3 regions of the Neobacillus niacini genome follow, and region 3 is predicted to be linked to each of the others. Evidence: predicted binding sites of a transcription regulator. Region 3 holds the regulator's gene; each other region holds the start of a gene.
The links. The regulator Rex, encoded in region 3, represses fermentation and respiration genes when NADH is low (regulators of the CRP and FNR family bind a similar motif). The targets are predictions, from matches to a motif close to TTGTGAAATATTTCACAA.
Positions count from the first base shown of each region.

Region 1: a site for Rex is predicted at 2,543-2,560, ahead of adhE (bifunctional acetaldehyde-CoA/alcohol dehydrogenase). Genes of this name have one in related genera too.
Region 2: a site for Rex is predicted at 2,640-2,657, ahead of hcp (hydroxylamine reductase). Genes of this name have one in related genera too.

Region 1 covers NZ_CP183883.1:5,321,605-5,326,284, forward strand. The annotation lists gene adhE (bifunctional acetaldehyde-CoA/alcohol dehydrogenase) at 1-2,393, opposite strand, end outside; gene ppc (phosphoenolpyruvate carboxylase) at 2,636-4,680, opposite strand, start outside.
Region 2 covers NZ_CP183883.1:2,911,370-2,916,049, forward strand. The annotation lists gene ACN6MT_RS14225 (hypothetical protein) at 241-537, shown strand; gene ACN6MT_RS14230 (DUF1798 family protein) at 604-960, shown strand; gene yppF (YppF family protein) at 1,016-1,225, opposite strand; gene ACN6MT_RS14240 (YppG family protein) at 1,411-1,962, shown strand; gene ACN6MT_RS14245 (Hsp20/alpha crystallin family protein) at 2,045-2,524, opposite strand; gene hcp (hydroxylamine reductase) at 2,718-4,016, shown strand; gene ACN6MT_RS14255 (Crp/Fnr family transcriptional regulator) at 4,054-4,680, opposite strand, start outside.
Region 3 covers NZ_CP183883.1:578,937-594,711, reverse strand. The annotation lists rRNA gene rrf (5S ribosomal RNA) at 42-157, shown strand; tRNA gene ACN6MT_RS02630 (tRNA-Met) at 231-304, shown strand; tRNA gene ACN6MT_RS02625 (tRNA-Asp) at 339-415, shown strand; gene tsaE (tRNA (adenosine(37)-N6)-threonylcarbamoyltransferase complex ATPase subunit type 1 TsaE) at 597-1,070, shown strand; gene tsaB (tRNA (adenosine(37)-N6)-threonylcarbamoyltransferase complex dimerization subunit type 1 TsaB) at 1,051-1,758, shown strand; gene rimI (ribosomal protein S18-alanine N-acetyltransferase) at 1,771-2,220, shown strand; gene tsaD (tRNA (adenosine(37)-N6)-threonylcarbamoyltransferase complex transferase subunit TsaD) at 2,217-3,239, shown strand; gene ACN6MT_RS02600 (Gmad2 immunoglobulin-like domain-containing protein) at 3,757-4,263, shown strand; gene ACN6MT_RS02595 (ABC-F family ATP-binding cassette domain-containing protein) at 4,297-6,216, opposite strand; gene moaC (cyclic pyranopterin monophosphate synthase MoaC) at 6,403-6,900, shown strand; gene ACN6MT_RS02585 (redox-sensing transcriptional repressor Rex) at 6,932-7,585, shown strand; gene ACN6MT_RS02580 (YdiK family protein) at 7,632-7,832, opposite strand; gene ACN6MT_RS02575 (CPBP family intramembrane glutamic endopeptidase) at 7,829-8,551, opposite strand; gene groES (co-chaperone GroES) at 8,834-9,121, shown strand; gene groL (chaperonin GroEL) at 9,175-10,806, shown strand; gene ACN6MT_RS02560 (BCCT family transporter) at 11,239-12,807, shown strand; gene ACN6MT_RS02555 (IclR family transcriptional regulator) at 12,874-13,668, opposite strand; gene ACN6MT_RS02550 (lyase family protein) at 13,866-15,209, shown strand; gene ACN6MT_RS02545 (aldehyde dehydrogenase family protein) at 15,190-15,775, shown strand, end outside.

The sequences.
Region 1 (4,680 bases), 1.3 Mb from region 3:
TCTACGCCTGCTTCGGATGTTTCAGCAGACAAACCTAGCATTCTTGCAATCTCAGCATAGCGCTGATCAGCAATAAAGTGTTCATATTTAGGGTATGTCATGAATTTATTCGGTTTTGCTGCATTGTAACGAATAACGTGAGGTAACAAAATGGCATTCGCACGACCATGTGCAATATTAAATTCTGCACCTAGTGCATGGGCCAAGCTATGATTAATTCCTAAAAATGAGTTAGCAAAAGCCATTCCTGCAATCGTAGAGGCGTTGTGCATTTTTTCCCTTGCAAGTTCATCATTACCATCTCGATAAGCCCGAGGTAAATATTCAAATACTAACTGTATTGCTTTCAATGCTAACCCATCTGTAAAATCATTTGCTAATACTGAAACATATGATTCTATTGCATGTGTTAAAACATCCATCCCAGTATCTGCGGTAACATGCTTAGGGACGGTCATGACAAGCTGCGGATCAACAATTGCTAAATCTGGTGTTAATTGAAAGTCAGCCAACGGATACTTTATATTTGACTTTTTATCTGAAATCACTGAAAAGGAAGTTACTTCAGAACCTGTGCCAGAAGTGGTCGGAATAGCAACAAAGATTGCTTTGCTACGAAGCGCAGGAAATTTAACCACACGTTTACTAGGGTCAAAAAATTTTTGCTTTAAGCTGTTAAAATCAGCGTCTGGATGTTCATAGAACAGCCACATTGCTTTGGCAGCATCCATTACCGAGCCGCCCCCAAGTGCAATGAGACAGTCAGGCTGGAATTTTTGCATCCTTTCTGCTCCATTCTTTACACTTTCAATGTCTGGCTCAGGTTCAATATCATATAAAACTTCATATTGGATAGGACTGGGATTTTTGTCTAATTGATAAAGCACTTTTTCAATAGAGCCATTTTTCATTTGACTAGCACTCGTTACGACAAACACTTTGGAGATTCCAGGAATGCCAGCAAGCACCTGAATCGAATTCCTTTCAAAAAATACTTGTGATGGAACTTTAAACCATTGAGTCATGTTTCTCCTTTTTGCCACCTTCTTAATGTTTAGTAAATTTTCTGCTCCTACATTCTGAGACACAGAGTTCCCACCATAGGTTCCGCAACCAATCGTTAAAGACGGCAAAGATGTGTTATAGATATCACCAATTGCACCGTGTGTCGATGGTGTATTAACCATAATTCTTCCAGCTTTCATTCGAAGGGCAAAGGTATCAATCACATTCTGGTCAGCTGTATGAATAGCAGCTGAGTGTCCAAGCCCCCCATATTCAAGTGTTTCTTCAGCAACAAGCAGCCCTTCAGCTAAACTATTCACTTTATAACAGGCGAGTATAGGGCTTAACTTTTCACAGGATAATGGGAATTTTGGACCAACTCCTTTTAACTCAGCCACTAGTATTTTCGTATCTAAAGGAACATTGACACCTGCCATCTTTGCAATCAGATGTGCAGGCAATCCGACAATCATAGGATTTAAAGAAGCACTTTTTTCGTCTATTACTGCTTTTTCAATCAATTGTTTTTCTTCATTATTTAAGAAATAACACTGATTTTCGATCATTTCCCTTTTTACCTCTTCAAATATCTCATGATCGATAATAAGTGCCTGTTCGGAGGCACAAATCATACCGTTATCAAACGTTTTAGAAAGAATGATGTCATTTACGGCACGTTTGATTTTTGCAGTCTTTTCAATATAACAAGGAACATTGCCCGCACCAACACCAAGAGCGGGTTTACCTGAGCTATAAGCTGCTTTTACTAAATTTGGTCCCCCCGTAGCTAAAATAAGTGAAATCTTCGGATGCTTCATTAAGAGTTGAAACGCGTCATGAGATGGAACATCAATCCATTGTATACAATTCTCTGGTGCCCCAGCCTTTACGGCTGCTTCTCTGAGAAGTTGTGCTGTTTCGACACAACACCTTTGAGCATATTTCGGAAAGGCAAAGATAATTGGATTTCTTGTCTTAAGCGATATTAATGATTTAAAAATAACCGTGGATGTTGGATTCGTAATAGGAATAACCCCAGCTATTACTCCCACTGGCTCAGCCATCTCTACCATGCCTTCGTGCTCGTTTTCACGAATGACTCCGACTGTTTTTAGATCTCTTATATTGTTGTAGATATACTCTGTTGCAAACATATTTTTGAAAACTTTATCTTCATAGACCCCTCTTCTTGTTTCTTCCACCGCTAGCTTTGCTAAGTCTTTGTGATGATTGAGTGCTGTATAGGCCATTTGCTTAACGATCTCATCCACCATTTTCTGATTGTAACAACGAAACTCAGCTAAGGCTTTAGCGGAATTGTTAGCCAGAATCTCAATCATTGCCGCTACATTTTGTTTTTCTTGTACAACTAATTCTTTAACTGCCATAGAACTATCCCTCCAAATCTAGCTTTTCAAGCAGGCACTTTTTTAAAATTAACCCTTCTATTCCTTTAATCTTTTCTGGCTAAAATATATCATGTTCAATAATGCAGAATTTGTCGGATTATGATCAAAAACGAATGAATATTCATTCATTTTTTAATATTTCACAGAATGTTCAAAACTAATTTCATTTACAAAATGAAAAAACGCTCCTCACCTTAACGAGTGAGAAGCGTTTATACAAATCAACCTGTATTACGTAAACCTGCTGAGATTCCACTAATGGTTAATAGTACCTCAATTAATAACTCTTCCGATGGTTCGTTTTGACTTCTTAATTCCTTAATTAATTCTACCTGTAAAAAGTTTAATGGATCAACATAAGGATTTCTACGATAGACTGAGTCTTTAATGTTTGGTGTATGATCTAGTAATTCTTTATCCCCTGTGATTTTGAGAAGAATTGCTTTTGTCTTTTCATATTCTTCAAGGATATTCGAGAAAATTCTCTCAGCTATTTTCTGATCTTCCACTAGTGTTAAATATTCTTTCGCAGTTGTGATATCTGCCTTCATCAATGCCATTTGCAGATTATCAATCGTGGATCGGAAAAATGGCCAATTTACATACATTTGTTGTAATTGTTGTAAATTTTGTTCACTTTTTAAAGCATAACTTTCTAAACCTGTTCCTGCGGCATACCAAGCTGGAAGGAGCTGCCTGCTTTGTGTCCAAGCAAAAACCCATGGAATAGCTCTTAAATCCTCGAAGCGACCGCGGTTTTTTCTGCTCATTGGTCTTGAACCGATGTTTAAGTCTCCAAGTTCCCTTAATGGGGTTGCTTCATTAAAATAGGTTAAGAAGTCTGCATCTCCAAAAACGAGTGATTGATATTTTTTTAGTGCTGAGTCAGAAATCTCCTCAATAGCAGTCTCCCAACATTCATCCCTTAAATCCCCAGGCTCTGCCTCTTTTGATACGTGTGCCGTTGCGAGCATTAGAGTAGAAGTTGCTTGTTCTAAGCTTCGATAAGCAATGTCTTCAAGCAAATAGCGGGATGATAGGACTTCACCCTGCTCCGTAATTTTTACTCCATCACCAATTGTTTCGGCAGGTTGTGAAAGCAGGCTTTTATTTAACGGACCGCCTCCTCGCCCAAGCGAACCGCCTCGGCCATGGAAAAACTTTAATCCTATGTGGTACTTGCTTGCCATTTCATGAATTTCAAGCTGAGCCTTATAGAGCTTCCAGTTTGCCGTTAATGTACCGCCGTCTTTACTGCCGTCGGAATATCCAAGCATAATCTCCTGCTGGTCATTCATTACTTTTAAGTGATTACGATATACAGGCATTTGGAACAATGTTTCCATAATCTTAGGGCCTGCTGTTAAATCATCAATCGTTTCTAGCAGTGGGGCTACATTTAATTGGCTTTCAACTGTCCCATCTGCATGAAGTCTATAAATTCCAGCCTCTTTCGCTAGAACCAGCACCTCAAGTAAATCACTCACTGATCTTGTCATACTTACAAGATAAACAGAAATGGAACGTTTTCCAAATTCTTTATGGGCATTCTTAATCATCTGAAACACCTGAATCATTTGCTGTGTTTCCGGTGTATAATCTTCGTTTAATAATAGAAGCGGCCGTGGGTCCATTAGGATATTTTCCAGGATTTTTACCTTTTCATCCTCAGAAAGCTGAGGATAATTATTCGTAATTTGTACTTTTCGTAAAATCTCCGAAATTGCAGCCTCATGCTCACCACTATGATTGCGAATGTCAAGTGTTGCTAGATGGAAACCAAAGAGTTGTACCTGACGGATTAGCTTTTGAATTGTTTTTAACTCATGCGCTGCAGGATGATGGTTATTTAAACTTCTTTTCACTACATATAAATCTTCTAATAATTCTTCAGCAGAATGGTAACCTAAATCTGATTTCCCCACTTGTTTCAATCGTTCGATAATAATAGCAAATTTTCGGCGGTATACCTCCCCTTTAACTGGCCATTTCTTATCTTCTGTCAGAAACTTGTCCTCTTCCATCTCAAGGGATTGGACTAATTCATCACTGACCTCTACCCTGGTAGTAGAATGACTATAACGTTTCATAAGATCAACTAATACATTTTTATATTTCTTTAAGACAAGCTTTCGCTGCTTATGTAACGTCTCCCACGTAACCTCCGGTGTTACGTTTGGGTTGCCGTCCCGGTCTCCGCCAATCCATGAGCCAAATCTGAGGAAATTAGGAACATCCCATTGTTTTGTGGAATAGTTCTTTTCTA
Region 2 (4,680 bases), 2.3 Mb from region 3:
TCTACTTGTGCTGCACCAGATTTTTTGTTTTGTTTCTTTTTGGACATTTTCAACACCTCCAATTTTAGCTTGTTCGATTTTCTATTTTTCATGCGAAATGTGCTAGTGTCGAATGAAAAGGTAATAAATGCCAGAATGGCACTTTCTTTGCCGAATCTCTTCTAGTTTTGTCAAGGGGGAAGGAAGCCTTAAAAAGAAAGCGAATAGTACCTAGTATATAATCGCGAGGAGGTTCTTAATTTGATGAATTCGTCATTGCCGGAAAAGGAAAAGCTGCTTTCTATGCTGACAGAGATACAAGATCAATTAGAAGAATTGGAGATTGTGCTGGAAGCATCTTTCTCAGACCTTCGCATTCAAATGAATAATGAGGAGTTAAATAAATTAACCGCACCTGTTCAGAGACTCTCTAATCTTGAAGAAAAACTAGATAAAATAAATCCAACAACCAATGAAACAAATGCAGAACAAAACAATTCAGTCGCAAAAGCACTAAAACTTGAAATGGGCTTCTGGTTACCGATAGAATATGAATAAAATCAGATTGAGTAGCTTTATTAAAAGCTGCTTTTTATTTTGTATGTTAGAAAGGAATAATGTCCCATGTCAGCAGAAATTCTGGTCTTAACCAAAAAGCTGTTAAACTATAACCATTTATTTGTGAAATATTACCAAGAAGCCCGGGAGAATGGGACCAGCCATGATTTTCATGAAGTGATTAAGCCTTTTGCTAACGAAGTTAAGAAGGTTTCCCAAGAATGGGGCACATTGTTGAAAAACTGGTTAGTAAAAAATCCGCAGAAGCATCTCCATCTGAAACAAATCGATACGACCTTAGATCATATTGATCAATTATCAATACAGGCTTTTTTTCCGAAAACAAGCCGTTCAAGATTTTTAAATGCAAATCGGACGGTCGAATTTTTTCTGTTAGAGATTTTGAAAGAATTAGAAACATAAAAGAGATGCGCAGATCGCATCTCTTTTAGGGCTTGTCTAGCTGTATTTTACTATTTTATGAATTTTCGATGAGGGAGTCTTCCTTATAATCGTCAGGAATTACGGCGCCCTGAGCTTCAAGATCACGTACAAGCAGGCGATATTCTTTGATGTTAATCTCGTTGTGAATATAAGCCTTCTTAGCAAAATCCATTAATGCGTTTAGATCATCAGTACTGTAATCTCGACTTTGAATAAATTTGCTTTTTAGTGAGCGAATGTCCATATGTAACTCCTCCTTCATCTTTTTTTTATAGTAACATGAAAAAAAAGGATTCCTAGTTTTTAAAATATTTAAACTTTAGACAAATTTCTCTCCATTTTGACATTGAAATCGAGTTGAAAATATGCACCCTTAACTTGTTTGATACATAGTGTGTAGTAATGAAAATGCGGAGGAGATGTTTGCCCATGTACGGTAGAAATCAATCGAACTATTATATAAATCATGGATACTCGGGGCAAATGCAGTACAAAAGCCCAGGTTATTATCCATCCAATTTTGAACCCGTTCCTCGTAATCAGCCATATCCTTACCAGGCAGTACAAAGCATGGAATGGTATCCATATCAACAACCAAATCCTTACTTTCAACAGAGCTATCAACCATATGATCCTACCTATCAGCCTGGTGTTAAACTTGCGCAAATGTCCAATCTCACTGGCCATAATCCTCATAAAAATGCACAATTTCTATTTCAAAACCCTCTGCAGCCGCAGGAGGAAATGCAGCTAAATCAGTATATGCCGCAAATGAACGGATATAGTGTAATGAACCCGTATCCAAAACCAAATGCAATGATAAAGCAGCCTGGGGGAATTCAATCTATAATGAATTCTTTTAAATCACAAGACGGGTCTGTCGATGTAAATAAGATGGTGAATACAGCCGGGCAGGTAGTAAATGCAGTGACCCAAGTATCCTCTTTAGTGAAAGGACTTGGAGGAATTTTTAAAGCCTAAAACGGTAGAAAGACGGCAAAAGCCGTCTTTCTTTTTGGGGATTTGTCGAAAAATTTGTGTTTTAACTTTTTATTTAAATTCTTTAGTCGTCTATATTTATTGTTTTTCCTCGTACTTGTGGAATTCGAATTGTCAGTAATCCGTCTCGATAGGAAGCCCTTACCATTTTTTCGTTAATGTTAATAGGTAAGGGAATGGACCGGGTATGTCTCTGTTGTGAAACCCTTTTTTGGAAAAAGTGATTGTTTAGATCTTCCTTCGTTTCCATTTCATTATTCTCGACAGAAATACTTACATGATTAGGTAAGATATTAAGTCTTATTTGCTCCTTTTTAACCCCCGGCAGCTCCGCTATAATAATATATTCGTCCTCTGCTTCCTGAACCTCTACAGGAAAAGCGCCAGTTGGAAACGGACTATTAAAAAATTCATCAATCGATTGTAGAAATCCTTTTACTGGTTTTTCATGGAAAAAGTCATTCATCGTTCTGAAAAATTCACGGAATTGCTCAGGTTTAACCTTCTTATTGTTATTTTGGTCACTTGGAGGCATGGATGACATCAAACTTTCCCTCACTTTCCATATTTTCTCACCATATCATATGCGTTAGGCGATCGTTTGTGCAGCGTCATAAGATTGTGATAACTTTTTGAACCTTTTATTACAAATCAATTTTTAGTGATAAATGTCACATTAAAAATTTTCTAGTCTTTGTATCCTGAGAAAGTAATTTACGAGAAAGCGAGGGAACAGAATGTTCTGTAATCAATGCGAACAAACTCCTGTTGGAGGCTGTACAGTCGTAGGTGTTTGTGGGAAAGATGAAACGATTTCAAGCTTGCAGGATACCATTATATACGGATTAAAAGGAATTGCAGCCTACCGGACGCATGCTAATCAACTTGGCTATACCGATTCATTTGTTGATACAACTACACAAGAAGCTCTTTATATGACATTAACAAATTCTAATTTTAATGTTCAGGAACATATCGACATGGCAATGAAGGTGGGGCAGGCAACAGTACGTGTGATGGAAATGCTCGATGAAGCACACACAAAGCGTCTTGGCATTCCCGAGCCGATCACTGTCAGCCAAAACAAAATTGAAGGAAAATCCATTGTGGTTTCGGGTCATAACTTGTTTGCACTCGAGGAACTACTAAAGCAGACTGAAGGAAAAGGCATTAATATTTATACACATTCTGAAATGCTGCCCGCACATGGATACCCGGCATTAAAGAAATATCCTCATTTAAAAGGTAATATTGGAAAAGCGTGGTATGACCAACGACGTCTATTTGAAAATTTCCCTGGTGCGATTTTGGCAACCACCAACTGTGTTATGCCAATTAAAGGTACATATGCAGATAGAATGTTTAGTTATGAAGTAGCAGGTCTTGAAAATGTACAAAAAATTATCAATGAAGATTTTTCACCGTTAATTGAGCGAGCACTTGAGCTTCCTGAAGCGGATATACATTCAGATGAAACGTTGCTTACAGGTTTCCATCATGAAACGGTTCTGGGCTTAGCACCAGAAGTAATTGAGGCTGTAAAAGCTGGGAAAATAAAACGCTTCTTTGTCATTGCTGGATGTGATGCGCCTGGTAAAGGTGGAGAGTATTATCGCGAATTAGCAACCTCTCTACCGCAGGAAACCGTTATTTTGACAACATCATGTGGTAAGTTCCGCTTTAACGATGTTGATTACGGTGTTGTTCCCGGAACAAATATTCCACGTTATATTGATTTAGGGCAGTGTAACAACTCAGGATCTACTGTTAAGATTGCAATGGCACTAGCTGATGCATTTGGATGCGAAATCAATGAACTTCCTGTTAGTATTGTTTTATCCTGGTTTGAGCAAAAAGCAGTAGCCATTCTTTTAGGGTTATTTAGCTTAGGAATACAGGATATTCGTATTGGACCAAAGCCGCCTGAATTCATTTCAGAAGGTGTCCTGCAGGTTCTAAAGGAAACATTTAACTTAAAATTAATTGGTACTGCTCAAGAAGACATGGCAGACATGCTTCAGTTATCAAAAGCTTAATCAAGAGAAAACCGCAGCAATCAAACGCTGCGGTTTTTTAAATTAAATTAATTTCTGAAAGTAATACATCAATATCTATAATCATATTACCGCGATCATCTACTTCGATTAGGTCGTCCTTTTTCATTTTTGTCAGCGTTCTACTGATCGTTTCACGAGTAGTTCCAATCATGTTGGCCAAATCACGGTTGGTAAACTCAGACTTTAGAAGAATCGTTCCATCCACTAATTCCTTTCCATGCTTTTGCCCAAGACGAATAAGGAGCTTTATGATTTGCTCATATGTATTGTTAAGTATTTGTTCCTCCAGCCTGTTTTGTAAATCCACGATTTTTTCGCCGAGAACTTTAAATACTTTAATACTTAGTTCAGGATACTCAATGAGAACTCCTTCAAATTTTGAAATAGGGACTGCAATCAGCGTTGATGGTTCAAGAACTTCTGCGTATGCAGGGTAACTGCCTTTTCTAAAGAAGCCAACGTGAGGAAACATCTCACCCTTTTTCATCATGGCGACAATTTGTTCTTTTCCGTGAATATCACTTTTGTATACTTTTATTTTCCCATCATAAATGAAATAAACATTCTCTAACGGGTCACCTTGAAGAAAAACATGACTTTGCTTTTTCCATTCTCTTGCAATGGAAATGTTGGCAATCTTCGT
Region 3 (15,775 bases):
TCTGATTATCTAGTTTTGAGGGAATGATACCTCAAAAACAGTCTGGTAATAATGGCGAGAAGGTCACACCCGTTCCCATACCGAACACGGAAGTTAAGCTTCTCAGCGCCGATGGTAGTTGGGACTTTGTCCCTGTGAGAGTAGGACGTTGCCAGGCTGTATTATTTTTAAAAATGTGTACATATATTATTTGTTAAAGCATATAATATATAGGTCACTAATATTATTGTCGCGGGGTGGAGCAGTCTGGTAGCTCGTCGGGCTCATAACCCGAAGGTCGCAGGTTCAAATCCTGTCCCCGCAATTAGTTTTTTCAAGAAAATACTTGAAAAAACTTTGGTCTGGTAGTTCAGTTGGTTAGAATGCCTGCCTGTCACGCAGGAGGTCGCGGGTTCGAGTCCCGTCCAGACCGCCACTATATCTTTTAAAATGCGAAACGTTGTTTCGTTTTTTTTATGCCTTTTTGCTTAAATAGCGAAAGTTAGGTAAAATACATAGTAAATGGACATCCTTAGGAGCTATCCTAAGGTTTTTTTTTACAAAATTAAGGTAGAATGTAGATAGAGATAAGCTATGTTAGAATAAAAGGTGATTATATGAATCAGTATGAAAAATATACAAAAGAACCCAGTGAAACATTCCAGCTGGCTTCTAATCTTGCAAGGTTGCTCCATTCAGGCGATGTCATTTGTCTTGAAGGAGATCTTGGTGCAGGGAAAACCACCTTTACAAAGGGGTTAGCAAAGGGACTAGATATAAAGAAAACCGTTAACAGTCCTACCTTTACCATAATAAAAGAGTATAGGGGCAGATTGCCTTTGTATCATATGGATGTATACCGGGTTGCCGATTCCTACGAGGATTTAGGCTTTGATGAATATTTTGAGGGTGATGGGGTTACGGTTGTAGAATGGGCTCATTTAATTGAGGAACAGCTGCCAAAAGAGTTATTAACAATTAATTTATATCACGAGGGTCCTGAAAAAAGAAGAATAGTGTTTGTTCCAAAAGGAAAAAGATATGAGCAATTATGTAAGGAGATTTTTCTAAATGACCATACTAGCGATTGATACTTCTAATTATCCATTAGGAGTTGCGCTTATAGAAGAAAATCAAGTTCTTGGTGAATATATTACTAACTTAAAGAAGAATCACTCGGTTCGAATTATGCCAGCGATTCAGACACTTATGAAGGATTGTGAAAGAGTACCAGCACAGCTATCAAAAATAGTGGTGGCGAAAGGTCCAGGGTCGTATACTGGCGTTCGTATTGGCGTTACCATTGCCAAAACATTGGCTTGGTCTTTAAAGATTCCATTGGTTGGCGTGTCTAGTATTGAAATTATGGCAGCTGGGGCAGGAAGATACTTTGATGGGTATATATCACCCCTTATTGATGCGAGAAGAGGACAAGTCTATACAGGGCTCTATGAATACCAAAGTGGGAAGCTTACGACGGTTAAAGAAGACCGCTTAGTTTTGTCCGTTGATTGGGCAGCTACATTAAAGGAAGTAAACAAACCGATTCTGTTTGTTGGGAACGACCTGCCGCTTCATCAAGCTGTGATAGAAGAAACACTAAGCACCCAGGCAGTGTTTGCGGCGATTACGGAGCATAATCCACGTCCTTCGGAGCTGGCTTTATTAGGTAAAGATAAACAAGGGGAAGACATTCATTCCTTTGTTCCTAACTATATCCGTTTAGCAGAGGCAGAGGCGAAGTGGTTAGAGGCAAATGGGAAAATTTTAAAAGGATAGGATTAAAGAAATATGGTAGATTCTTTTGTTTTTCGATATATGAAGGAAGAGGATATCGATCAAATTTTAGAGGTAGAACATGCCTCTTTCGCTACTCCATGGAGCAGAGAAGCTTTTTATAATGAAATTTATAATAACAAATTTGCAGTTTATATCGTTTTGGAAGAAGACCAAAAGATTATTGGTTATGTTGGTGCATGGGTAGTAATTGATGAAGCACATATAACGAATGTTGCAATTCTGCCTTCTTATAGAGGCAAAAAGCTCGGTGAAGCATTGCTTCGCAAAATGATGACTGTGGCGAAGGATATGGGAACAAGAAGCATGACGCTTGAAGTACGGGTAACAAACAATGTTGCACAATCTCTTTACCGTAAGTTAGGATTCCAAAATGGCGGCATCCGGAAAAATTATTATACAGATAATCAAGAGGATGCATTAGTGATGTGGGTGAATATATGATAAAAGATCAGTGGATTATGGGAATTGAAACGAGCTGTGATGAAACAGCTGTAGCTATTATTAAGAATGGCAGAGAGATCGCTGCAAATGTGGTTGCCTCCCAAATTGAAAGTCATAAGCGATTTGGAGGAGTCGTACCTGAAATTGCCTCCCGTCATCATGTTGAACAAATGACGATTGTCATTGAAGAGGCTTTAAAAGAGGCAGACATAACACTCTCTGAGTTGGATGCCATTGCCGTAACAGAAGGGCCAGGTTTAGTTGGAGCGTTGTTAATTGGTGTTAATGCAGCTAAAGCCCTAGCATTTGCCCATAACATTCCACTTGTTCCTGTGCATCATATAGCAGGACATATTTATGCAAATAGATTAGTTAAAGAACTTACCTTCCCTCTTCTATCCTTAGTGGTATCTGGAGGTCACACGGAGCTAGTCTATATGAAGGAGCAGGGGCATTTTGAAGTTATTGGTGAAACGAGAGATGACGCTGCAGGAGAGGCTTATGATAAAGTTGCAAGGACTTTAAAACTTCCTTATCCTGGTGGACCACATATTGACCGGCTGGCTCAAGAGGGCAGCGATACGCTCAATTTGCCAAGGGCTTGGCTGGAAGAAGGTTCATATGATTTCAGCTTTAGCGGATTAAAATCAGCGGTTATTAACACTGTCCACAATGCTGAGCAGCGTGGTGAAACGATCGCACCAGAGGACCTTGCCGCAAGTTTTCAGGAAAGTGTTATTGAAGTATTGGTGAAAAAGACAGTCAAAGCAACCGAAGAATATAAGGTTAAACAAGTGCTATTAGCTGGTGGTGTTGCAGCTAATAAAGGTCTTAGAAGAGAGCTTGAAAAAGCCTTTTCAACAAAAGCTGATATTGATTTGGTCATACCGCCATTAAATTTGTGTACAGATAATGCAGCCATGATTGCTGCCGCAGGAAGCATTATGTTTGATAAAGGGGTTCGCGCTGACCTCTCACTAAATGCAAACCCAGGTTTAGACATTGAATTATACAATTAGTTTAGAGTCCTTCTGGATAAGAAGGGCTTTTTTTATTGGAGAATTGGTTACGATTAAGATCGGATTGTGTCGATAAAATAGAGACGAGGAAAATTGGGCAACAATCAAGGCGGGATTGTGAACAAAAGCAATGTCGATGAAAAATCAGTCGAAATAAAGGTGCCTGTCGGTTAATCCACAATTTTTGGGGTTAAGAACCTACATTTTTGTGGATAACCTTTTACAAGAAATATGTGCATTAACTGAATTATGTGGATAAACCACCGTTATTTTGTGGACAATGTGGATAAGTAGAGTTTTTTCTGTGGATAATGTGGAAAAGTGTGAATAGACCCTAAACACTAAGTTTTTTATTGTTAATAAAGTTGTGGAAAAGGTATCATGAGGAGAAAATTGGTGGTTTTTCGCGGAATTTGTCGATTAGTTAGTGAAAATGTAAGATAATTTTTTGCTATGCAAAACGTTAAAATAGGTGAATATAATTAATAAACAATAATGTATTTAAAAGGAGCATAGAATGAAGGCAAAATTAATGCTATTATTAATGGTTTTATTTCTTAGTTTAACTGCCTGCAGCCAAGATTCTAAAACACAAAATGGTAAGGAACCAAATAGAACTGATTCGGGTGAAACAGATCAAGGTGAAAAAGAACCTGATGTAACAGAGGATGAGGAGAAAGACTCAGATGTTACAGTTGAAGAGGATATACAAGAAGAGGAAGAGAATAATCAGTTTGGAAATGATGTATTTAAGGAGGTAAGTGTTTCAACCTTGGAGGATGGCAGTATGTCCCTAAGGGGTAAGGCAAGAGTGTTTGAAGGTGTTTTTCAATATGCTGTTGTCTCTGGCACGGAGATATTGCTTGAAAATAATTATCAAACAGAGGGTGCACCTGCATGGGGGAACTTTGACATTACTATTGATAAGGAGTATTTGACAAAAGAAAAAGTTTCAATTGAGCTATTTGTATATTCAGCAAAGGATGGAGCAAAAACAGACATTTTAACGATTCCAATAAAATAAGGGTTGGATATCTTTATCCAAGCCCTTATTTGGCTATTCAGCCAGTTCAGCCCATTCGTCCATTAACTGTTCAAGCTCTGACTTCGCCTTTTCGTTATTTAAATTGATTTCTAGCACTTTCTCGTGGTCCTGAAATATTTCAGGCGCGCATAACTTTTCATCGTTATCCTGAATAAGTGCCTCCAACTCTTCTATACGTAATTCTATCTCTTCTAATTTTCTCTTACGCTGACGCTCCAGCTTTTTACTTTCTTTATCTTGAAGATACGAATTTTTATCTGGAACTTCGGAAGCGGTCTGTTTTTTTACGACGCTTGCGCTCTCTAAAGCCTTGAGCTCCTCCTCCTCAAGCTTTTTCTCCAAATAATAGTCATAGTCACCTAGATACTCTGTGCTGCTATCCTTACTAAGCTCCAGGACCTTGGTGGCTATTCTATTGATAAAGTATCGATCGTGTGATACAAAAATAATGGTACCAGGGTAGTCGACTAGTGCATTTTCAAGTACCTCTTTACTGTCTAGGTCCAGATGGTTCGTAGGCTCGTCCAATATTAAAACGTTTGCCTTCTCAAGCATTAATTTGGCTAGTGCCAATCTTGCTTTTTCACCGCCGCTTAATGTTGACACTATTTTTAATACATCGTCACCTGAAAACAGGAAGTTACCTAAGACTGTCCGTATTTCTTTTTCATTTTTTAACGCCCATTCATCCCAAAGTTCATTCAGAACCCGCTTATTAGAGGTCAATTCTGCCTGTTCCTGGTCATAGTATCCTATTGCTAGATTTGCACCATATTGAATGGTACCAGCAAGTGCAGGCAGTTTTTTGATGATGGTTTTTAAAAGCGTAGACTTCCCGATACCGTTAGGACCAACTAAGGCAATACTTTCACCACGATAGGCCCGCAATGAAATATTCTCAGATACTTTTTGTCCATCATAACCAACTGCTAAGGAGTCCACACTAAGTACATCATTTCCAGTTTGTTTCTCAATTTCAAAGGAGAAGGTAGCAGACTTCTCATCACCTAAAGGACGGTCCATCAAATCCATTTTCTCCAGTTTTTTACGCCGGCTTTGAGCTCGTTTCGTCGTAGACGCGCGGGCAAGGTTACGCTGGATAAAGTCTTGAAGATTAGCGACCTCCTGCTGCTGCTTCTCATAAAGCTTCAAATCGCGTTCATAATTCGCCGCTTTTTGATCAAGATAGGCGCTGTAGTTACCGATAAATTTTTGAATTTGCTTACGTGAGACTTCATAAACCTGTGTCACAACTTTATCAAGAAAATAGCGGTCGTGTGAAACGATCAATATCGCCCCGTCATAGCCTTGTAAATACTGTTCGAGCCAGGAAAGAGTATCAATATCAAGATGGTTGGTAGGCTCGTCCAGGATTAAAATATCTGGCTTGGTTAAAAGGAGTTTCCCTAAGGCAAGGCGCGTTTTCTGCCCGCCGCTTAAAGAAGAGATCATTACAGTATTATCGTGAAAATTTAATCCGTGCAGGATAGAACGAATATCTGCTTCATACTGATAACCGCCTTGTTCTTTAAATTTCACTTGTAGTTGATCGTATTCATTTAGGATTCTCTCGTATTTGCTTGTGTCCGCTATTGCAGCAGGATCTGACATTTGAACCTCGAGTTGTCGAAGTGACGCTTCCATAGCTCTTAGTGATTCGAATACGGTCAGCATTTCATCCCAAATCGATAAATTTGATTCTAGTCCAGTATTCTGGGCCAAATAGCCAATGCTTACCCCTTTTGGCTTAATAATTTCGCCGCCATCATGTGACAAATGCCCAGCAATAATTTTTAATAATGTCGATTTCCCTGCACCGTTACGCCCGACAAGTGCAACACGGTCCCGAGTTTGTAATTCTAATTTTATATTCGATAAAATAAGGTCTGCACCATAGTATTTTGCTAGTTGATTAACTTGTAATAATATCATTTTTTTCACCTCTATTACTAAAACAAGTGTACCTTATTCCACCAATGTCGGCAATAAAGTGGGATGTCATTGGAGAAAATAAGAAGGAATACTTAAAGAAAAAAATGTAAATTCGTCATCATTCGCTCAAAGTTTCACAGACAAAATGTTAAAAATATAGTATGATTTTGTGGGAGGATACTGTTTATGTCTGAATTTACTCATTTTAACGAAGAAGGAAGAGCGAAAATGGTGGACGTTAGCGATAAGCCAGAAACGGCTCGTACGGCACTTGCTCATTCCAGCATTACGGTTAGTAAAGAAATATATGATAAAATAACAAATAATGAAATGAAAAAAGGCGATGTTCTTGCAGTAGCACAAGTTGCTGCGGTAATGGGGGCAAAGAAAACGTGGGATTTAATCCCGATGTGCCATCCTATACCTTTGACGGGAGTTAATATATCATTCTCATGGGAAAAGGAACACGATGCCGCTTATACATTGAATATTTCAGCTGCTGTCAAAACAAAAGGAAATACAGGTGTTGAAATGGAAGCGTTAACAGCTGCTTCCACATGCGCACTTACTGTTTATGATATGTGTAAAGCAGTAGATAAAGGTATGGTTATTGGAAAAACCTATTTGGTTGAAAAAACTGGTGGGAAAAATGGGGATTTCCACCGAACCGAACAAGTTAGATAAATGAACAACTTTTTATGAGGGGTGGGAGAGTATGAGTAACGAAACAATGAAAATACCACAAGCGACAGCGAAACGGCTGCCCTTATATTATCGATTTTTAAAGAATCTTCACTCTTCAGGTAAACAGAGGGTTTCTTCTGCAGAATTAAGTGAGGCAGTGAAGGTGGATTCAGCAACGATTCGCCGGGATTTTTCTTATTTTGGTGCATTAGGGAAAAAGGGATATGGCTACAATGTCAACTACCTATTAACCTTCTTTCGAAAAACACTGGATCAAGATGAATTAACAAAAGTAGCGTTAATTGGGGTAGGTAATCTTGGAACTGCCTTTCTAAATTATAACTTTTTAAAGAATAATAATACAAAGATAGAATGTGCGTTTGATGTGGATCCGAACAAAATGGGAACGACAATCCGGGATGTACCCGTGTACCATATGGATGAGCTTGAGAAGGTATTAAGCAATGATGATATTCATGTTGCAATCCTGACGGTACCTGCTCCAGTCGCTCAGGTGATTACAGATCGACTTGTAAAATCCAATATTAAAGCGATATTAAATTTTACCCCTGCACGTTTAAATGTTCCTTCATCCATAAGGGTCCATCATATCGATTTGGCCGTCGAATTACAATCACTTATCTACTTCCTGAAACACTACCCAACAGAGGAAATAGAAGAATAAAGGAAAAGCCTTTTCACATGAAAAAGTGAAAAGGCTTTTTAAATGATTATTTTTTTATTTTGTCTTTATACCGATTGTAAAAGAAAATCATTCTTAAACCAGATCCGAAATCGAAAGTCGCTAGAATAACGAGCAGATAACTGAAGAACCCCCATCCGTTTAGGGTGACATCTTCAATTGCAAAATAAGTAAATAAACAGCCGAGCACGATATAAATAATCCCGGAAAACAAGGGTGAACGTCTCATAGAAAGCCTCCGATAAAGTTTTGAATAGCTTCTGCCTCACGAATGATTTCATTAATTTCATCTTTATAAACTGACTGAATAACGACAACTAATGTATTCATCGCAACATGGGCAAAAATCGGTACAAGGATATGTTTTGTTTTTACATAAAGAAATGCAAAAGTGAAGCCCATTGCGGAATAGAGCAGTATATGATGCGGCTCCATGTGGGCTAAGGCAAAAACAACAGAACTGATTAACGCTGAGAAGAAAAAGTTAAGTCGTTTATGGAGAGTACCGAAAATAATTTTTCGAAAAACAATTTCCTCTAATATGGGGCCAATTACCGAACTTACTAAGATGGCCAGCGGAAAGGATTCGATGATGGTAAGAATTTGCTGTGTGTTTTCTGAGCCCATCTCAACCCCGATAAGCCGTTCAATATTTGCAGCGAGAGCTTGTGCGAATAAAGCTAGAAATACCCCAAATACAGCCCAGACGGCGGCAAAGCCAAAGGAACTGCCCCTTTCATTCAATCCTGATTTCTTCATTTCTGTTCTTAAAACGAACAAAATGATGATTAGAGCAAGGGTGAAGCTGAAAATTAACCAGTAGGGAACAACGAGCCCTTGATTCATCCCTAAATAGCCAAATAGGAACATCAGTCCAGGAATTCCTACTAGGCTTGATAACTGCATGGCTATATAGACAATTAAAATAATCCAATATTCCCTTTTCAAATTAATAAATCTCCTTTAGGCAGCTAATGAAAATATTTTACCCTATTCTTCATTCTACTAATAATGGCAGGGTTGTTTCAATTTTAAAGATTCTCTTTAAAAACTATGTATATTCCTGCTTGTAAATCACATACTTGTAAGGTTGCAAAAAATTATAAAAAATTACTGCTTCATACTTGCAAAATTTTTTTCCATTTATTATTATAAGAATTGTGTTAGCACTCATGTTAAGAGAGTGCTAATAAGTCAGAATTACATATCTATTTGAGGAGGTTGTTTGATTTGTTAAGACCACTAGGTGATCGTATTGTCATTGAGCTTGTCGAATCAGAAGAAAAAACTGCAAGCGGTATCGTGTTACCAGACTCAGCTAAGGAAAAGCCTCAAGAAGGAAAAGTTGTTGCCGTAGGTACAGGCCGAGTGCTTGAAAGTGGCGAACGTGTTGCTCTTGAAGTTTCTGTAGGCGATCGTATTATCTTCTCAAAATACTCTGGTACAGAAGTGAAGTTTGAAGGAAACGAATATTTAATTTTACGCGAAAACGATATCCTTGCTGTAGTTGGACAATAAGGATTTTTTAAAAACAATATTGAGTTTAAAAAATACGAGGAGGTTTTTTGAACATGGCTAAAGAAATTAAATTTAGTGAAGAAGCACGCCGCTCAATGCTTCGTGGTGTTGATGCGTTAGCAGATGCAGTAAAAGTTACTCTTGGACCTAAAGGACGTAACGTGGTTCTTGAAAAGAAATTTGGTTCACCACTTATCACAAATGATGGTGTAACAATCGCGAAAGAAATCGAATTAGAAGATGCATTTGAAAACATGGGTGCGAAGCTTGTTGCTGAAGTAGCTAGCAAAACAAACGATGTTGCCGGTGACGGAACAACTACTGCAACGGTTCTTGCTCAAGCAATGATCCGTGAAGGTTTGAAAAACGTAACTGCGGGTGCTAACCCAATGGGTATCCGTAAAGGGATTGAAAAGGCAGTCACTGTAGCAGTTGAAGGCTTAAAGGCTATTTCTAAGCCAATCGAAGGCAAAGAGTCTATCGCACAAGTTGCTGCTATTTCTTCTGATGATAGAGAAGTAGGACAACTAATTGCTGAAGCGATGGAGCGTGTTGGTAACGACGGCGTTATCACAATCGAAGAATCAAAAGGCTTCACAACTGAGTTAGATGTGGTTGAAGGTATGCAATTTGACCGCGGATATACTTCTGCTTACATGGTAACAAACACAGATAAAATGGAAGCTGTATTAGAAAATCCATATATCTTAATCACAGACAAAAAAATCTCAAGCATTCAGGAAATCCTTCCTGTCCTTGAGCAAGTGGTTCAACAAGGCAAACCATTATTGTTAATTGCTGAAGATATCGAAGGTGAAGCACTTTCTACTTTAGTATTGAACAAACTTCGCGGAACATTCAATGCAGTTGCTGTTAAAGCTCCTGGCTTTGGTGACCGTCGTAAGGCAATGCTTGAAGATATCGCTGCATTAACTGGCGGTGAAGTAATCACTGAAGAGCTTGGCCGTGAATTGAAAACTACTACAATCACATCTTTAGGACGCGCTTCTAAGGTTGTTGTAACGAAAGAAAACACAACAATCGTTGAGGGTGCTGGTGCAACTGAAGAGATCCAATCTCGTGTTAACCAAATCCGTGTTCAATTAGAAGAAACTACTTCTGAATTTGACCGTGAAAAATTACAAGAGCGCTTAGCTAAATTAGCTGGCGGTGTAGCAGTTATCAAAGTTGGTGCTGCAACTGAAACTGAATTAAAAGAGCGCAAACTTCGTATCGAAGACGCTTTAAACGCAACTCGTGCTGCGGTTGAAGAAGGTATCGTATCCGGTGGTGGTGTTGCCCTTCTTAACGTATACAACAAGGTTGCTGAAATCCAAGCTGAAGGCGATATCCAAACTGGTGTAAACATCGTTTTACGTGCGATCGAAGAGCCAGTTCGTACAATCGCTCACAACGCTGGTCTTGAAGGATCTGTAATCGTTGACCGCTTAAAGCGCGAAGAAGTTGGAACAGGCTTCAACGCTGCTAGCGGTGAGTGGGTAAACATGATCGAAGCTGGTATCGTTGACCCAACTAAGGTTACTCGTTCTGCACTTCAAAACGCAGCGTCTGTAGCAGCAATGTTCTTAACAACTGAAGCAGTTGTTGCTGACAAGCCAGAACCAGCTGGTCAAGGCGGAATGCCTGACATGGGCGGTATGGGTGGAATGGGCGGCATGATGTAAGGCTTTTGAGCCAAGCATCTGAGAAATAGTTTATTGCTATTTCTCCTTCATTCTGTGAAGTAGTCAGTGAAAAATTTATATCTATATCAAAAACCACTTCCTATTAAATTAGGGAGTGGTTTTTTTCTTTAACATAAAGGATAATTTCATGTTTCTCATGTAAATTAGTAAATTCTTATATATTTATTGGCTGTTATTAAGCAGTAATTTACAGAATTATCTCAAAATATATTAATTATTTATTGACACAATTTTCTGTCCCTTCTATAATCAAAACAACAGGTTCACTACGTGCACTTTAAGTTCATAATGCGAACAGACTGATGGAATAAGGAGGGCTGAGCAAAACCTTATTGGCAAATTAGAAATACTACATCTTAAGAAAAATATTTAGAAATGTAAGCGATATCTCAAGTGAGTGGGGGAAGAATTTTGAATAATATCAGACATGCAGTTTTTTGGCCGCCTTTTCTATTGTTAATCGGGGCATCTATCTTAAGTTTCACGAATAAGGAAAGCTTTATAAGTATGACGACGAATGCAAATAATTGGGTGATTGCAAATTTAGGCTGGTTATTTAGCTTAGGCGGTTTACTTATGGTTGGTGGATGTATTTTTGCTTACTTTTCACCGCTTGGAAATGTTCGAATTGGTGGGGAACATGCGAAACCGATGCTAAAATTCTCGAATTGGTTTGCCATTACCTTAACTACTACCATCGCCACTCTTACCTTTTGGAGTATTGTAGAGCCAATCTACCATTTATCCACACCACCGGAATCGCTTGGCCTTGATCCGAATAGTCCAGGGGCGGCTTTGTTCTCTTTGTCGACCTTGTATTTGCACTGGACGTTCACTCCATATGCAATCTATTGTGTACCTGCTGTTGTCTTTGCGTTTGTCTATTACAATATGAAAAAACCCTATAGCTTAAGCTCCACGCTTTCGCCGCTTTTTGGTAATAAGATTAATAAGAGTACTTCAACAATCATCGATGCGATTTGTTTGTATACATTAGCCCTAGGAATGGCTGCTTCGATGGGTACTAGTATTTTGACTCTTTCTGGAGGAATCGAACACATAACAGGTATTGGTTCTTCACCGGTATTATGGGGAATAGTCGCTGCAGTTGTGACCGTCACCTTCTTAATCTCAGCAGCAACGGGTTTGATGAAAGGTATTCGAATCCTCTCTGATATCAATATGAAAGCTTTTTATGTCATCTTAGCCTTTGTCTTTCTAGTTGGTCCTATTCCTTTCATCTTAAATTCTAGTACAGAAGCGTTTGGTGTGTACCTTACAGAGTTTTTCAAGAAGAGTTTATTTACGGGGGCAGCAGCCGGTGACCCGTGGCCGCAGTGGTGGACAACCTTTTATTGGGCGAGTTGGTTTGCATGGGCGTTAATTTTATCACTATTCCTTGGTAGAATTGCCTATGGGTACAAAGTGAAAACCGTTATATTAGTTAACTTTGTTCTACCAGCAGTATTTGGGATGATATGGATGAGTGTATTTGGTGGAACGGCTATTTCAATGGATATGGTTGATGGCGTCCTTTCAAATGCCCTTGCAACGAGTGGACCTGAAGCCGTCATCTATGAATTCTTCTCTAACTTACCTTGGGCCGCAGTTATTATTCCGTTCTTCTTATTCGTCTTCTTTATCACGTTTGTTACTGCCTGCGATTCCAATGTGGCAGCTATGAGTGGAATCAGTTCAACGGGTATTACACCTGAAAAGCCTGAAGCAGGACTATTGGTTAAAGTTTTATGGGGAATTGCTGTTAGTTTGATTTCTTGGTCCATGATTAGTTTTGCTAGTATCGATGGAGTAAAAATGCTTAACAACCTAGGTGGTGTACCCGCACTATTCTTAGGATTAGTGGTATTTGGATCTCTTGTGAAAATCTGTTTGAATCCGCAAAAATACGATAAAACGATAGGGGAGAAACCTGTCGAAAATTCCAAAGAAACTACGGAAACTCTTCCTAAAGCACTATAGGAAGATAAAATTTTGGGGACAATCCTCCACCGCTTTAACGCTGTAGGATTGTCCCCATTTTTTGATTTAATCAAGATAATTGGTAATTTCTTGGGCAGCATTGATTAAACGGCCGGTTAATGCTGCCATTTTTTCCTTTGTAAATCGAAAGCTTGGACCACAGACACTGATAAAGGCTACCAGATTCTTACTTTGATCAAAAATAGGTGCAGAAATGCCGTTTTCGTTTTCATCCAGTTCTCCAACTGCCATTGCAACTCCATGTTTTCGAACCATTTGAATTTCATTTAGAAGTTCGTCCCGGTTGGTAATGGTTAACGGTGTCATTTTTTCAAGCGATTGTCCCAATAAAATGTCTAGTTCTTCAGGAGGGAGCAGGCTTAACAGTAGTTTCCCATTAGACGTACAATGCAGGGGCAGGTAGGCATTGACATAATCCACTAATCTGACGCTGTGTGCAGGATCTATTTGATCAATGGTTAATGTTCCATAATGTTTCGGTACACTCAGCAAGACAGTTTCTTGGGTTTCTTCCCGTAATTTCTCCATACTTGGACGTGCCCGTCGAATCAGCGGTCCATAATTGGTTGCTTGGGCAGCTAGTCGATTGGCTGCATATCCGAGCTGGTACCCTTTCGTTAACGGATCACGTTCTACAAATCCGAAATTTTCAAGCGTACCAATCAGACGCCAGACAGTGGTTCGATTCATATGGGATTTCTCTGCTAAGTCAGCAACAGATATAGGATTGTTACTATCGGCAACGAGCTGCAGTAATGATAAGGCACGGCCAACTGCTTGAACAGATGAATTTTCTTGTTTATTTTTTTCCTTGTTAAGTAATTCTTTATCCTTTTTCATGCTTTCATTATAGCGTATATGGCTGGACATAATCTAATGTTTTAAATATTTTCAAAAAATTATCATTTTGTGTTTGACATGAATGGTCTTCCATTTTACAATGACATTAAAGTTCCTAATGTGAACATAAGGTTCACAATATGAACATTAACTAAAATTAAATAATAGAAATATAGATTCATTTTGGAGATGGTTTCATGAGGGAAGAAGAGGATCAATTTGGTACCATTGTTATTTCAGAGGAAGCCTTGTACGGTATTCAAACGGTGAGGACCCTGCAAAATCTCTCGTTTTCTGGACGTACACTGAGCCAATATCCTACGTATATCGAATCGCTTGCATTGGTCAAAAAGGCTGCTGCTCTCGCTAATCAGGAAGCAGGAGTGTTTGACGGACAAATTGGAAACGCCATCATTGATGCATGCGACAGCTTAATCAAAGGAGATCATCGGGAGCAATTTCCGATTGATATTCTGCATGGGGGCGGTGGAATAGGCACAAACATGAATGTGAACGAAGTCATTGCCAATCTAGCGAATGAATCCTTAGGACACCCAATAGGAAGCTATACTCCCGTTCATCCTGCCGAACATGTAAACGCTTCTCAGTCGACTTCGGATGTGTGCCATACGGCCATAAGATTAGCTATCTTGAAAAGCTTTCATCCACTATTTGCAGCATTGGACCAACTAGTCGAGGTAATAAAGGCTAAAGAAGGTGAGTTTCAAGACGTGACAACGATTGCACGTACATGCTTGCAAGATGGGATGAGGGTCCAGCTTGGAAAGACCTTCAGCGGGTATTGTCAAGTAATTAAACGAAGGCTCCTTTCATTAGAGGAAGCAGTCACAAAACTTCACTCGATTAATCTAGGTGGTACGGTAATTGGATCAGGGGTTGGAGCTCCAAAAGCTTATCGCAACACAGTAGTATCCAAACTTTGTGAGGTTTCAGGGTTTGAGTTGTCCCATCGTGATAATTTATACGATGCTGCTCAAAACATCGATGACCTAGCTAGGGTCTCAAGTGAAATACGTATACTTGCTTCCTGTTTGCTGAAGTTTGCAAAGGATTTACGACTTCTATCATCGGGTCCGGAAGCAGGTTTTGCTGAAATTCAACTGCCTGCTGTGCAGGCGGGGTCCTCCTTTTTTCCTGGAAAAGTGAATCCAGTCATTCCGGAAACATTGGTTCAATGCTGCTTTCAAGTAATAGGCTGTGATCATGTTGTCCAGACCACACTGGAACATGGAGAATTAGGGTTAAACGTATTTGAAGGGGCAGCGGGTGCCAATATTTTAGATGCTATGGTTATGCTTGAAAAAGCACTTACTACATTTACTGAAAAATGCATTAAGGGAACAGAAGCGAATCGAGAGCGATGTGAGGTGCTAGCCAATAGCTTTATCCCTGTGGTTGTCGAGTTAAAAGAGAAGATTGGCTATACTGCCACTGCTCGATTAGTAAAGGAAAAAGGAAAAGAAGAAATAAAGAATATGATTCAAAATGGAGGGATTGAACGTGACACAAGCAACGAATAGTAAAGTATTTGAAGGAATCGAACAGCCGAAACTGGAATGGGCTAAAGAATGGCTTAAGACAACTAAAAAATTATTTATCAATGGCGAGTGGTTGGATAGCACAAGCGGACAAATCATTGAATCCATCAATCCGGCAAATGGAAAAGTGATTGGAACTTTCCAAGTGGCTTCAAAAGCGGACGTAGACCAGGCGGTATCGGCTGCACGCGAAGCGTTTGAACATGGAGCTTGGAGCACCGTTTCTCGTAAAGAGCGTGCCAAAATTTTACGGAAAATCAGCGATTTAATGGATCAGCATCGTGCTGAATTGGCTACGCTTGAGACATTGGATAACGGGAAGTTATACACGGAATCCTATCATGATGCAGTAGGAGAAGCCGTTGATATTTTTGAATATTATGCAGGCTGGACAGACAAATATTATGGGGAAAACAATCCTGTTGAAGGGAATTTCTTAAGCATTACAACTAGAGATCCGATTGGTGTGTGCGGTCAAATCCTTCCTTTCAACTTCCCGCTGGATATGGCTGCATGGAAGCTCGCACCTGCATTAGCGATGGGCAATA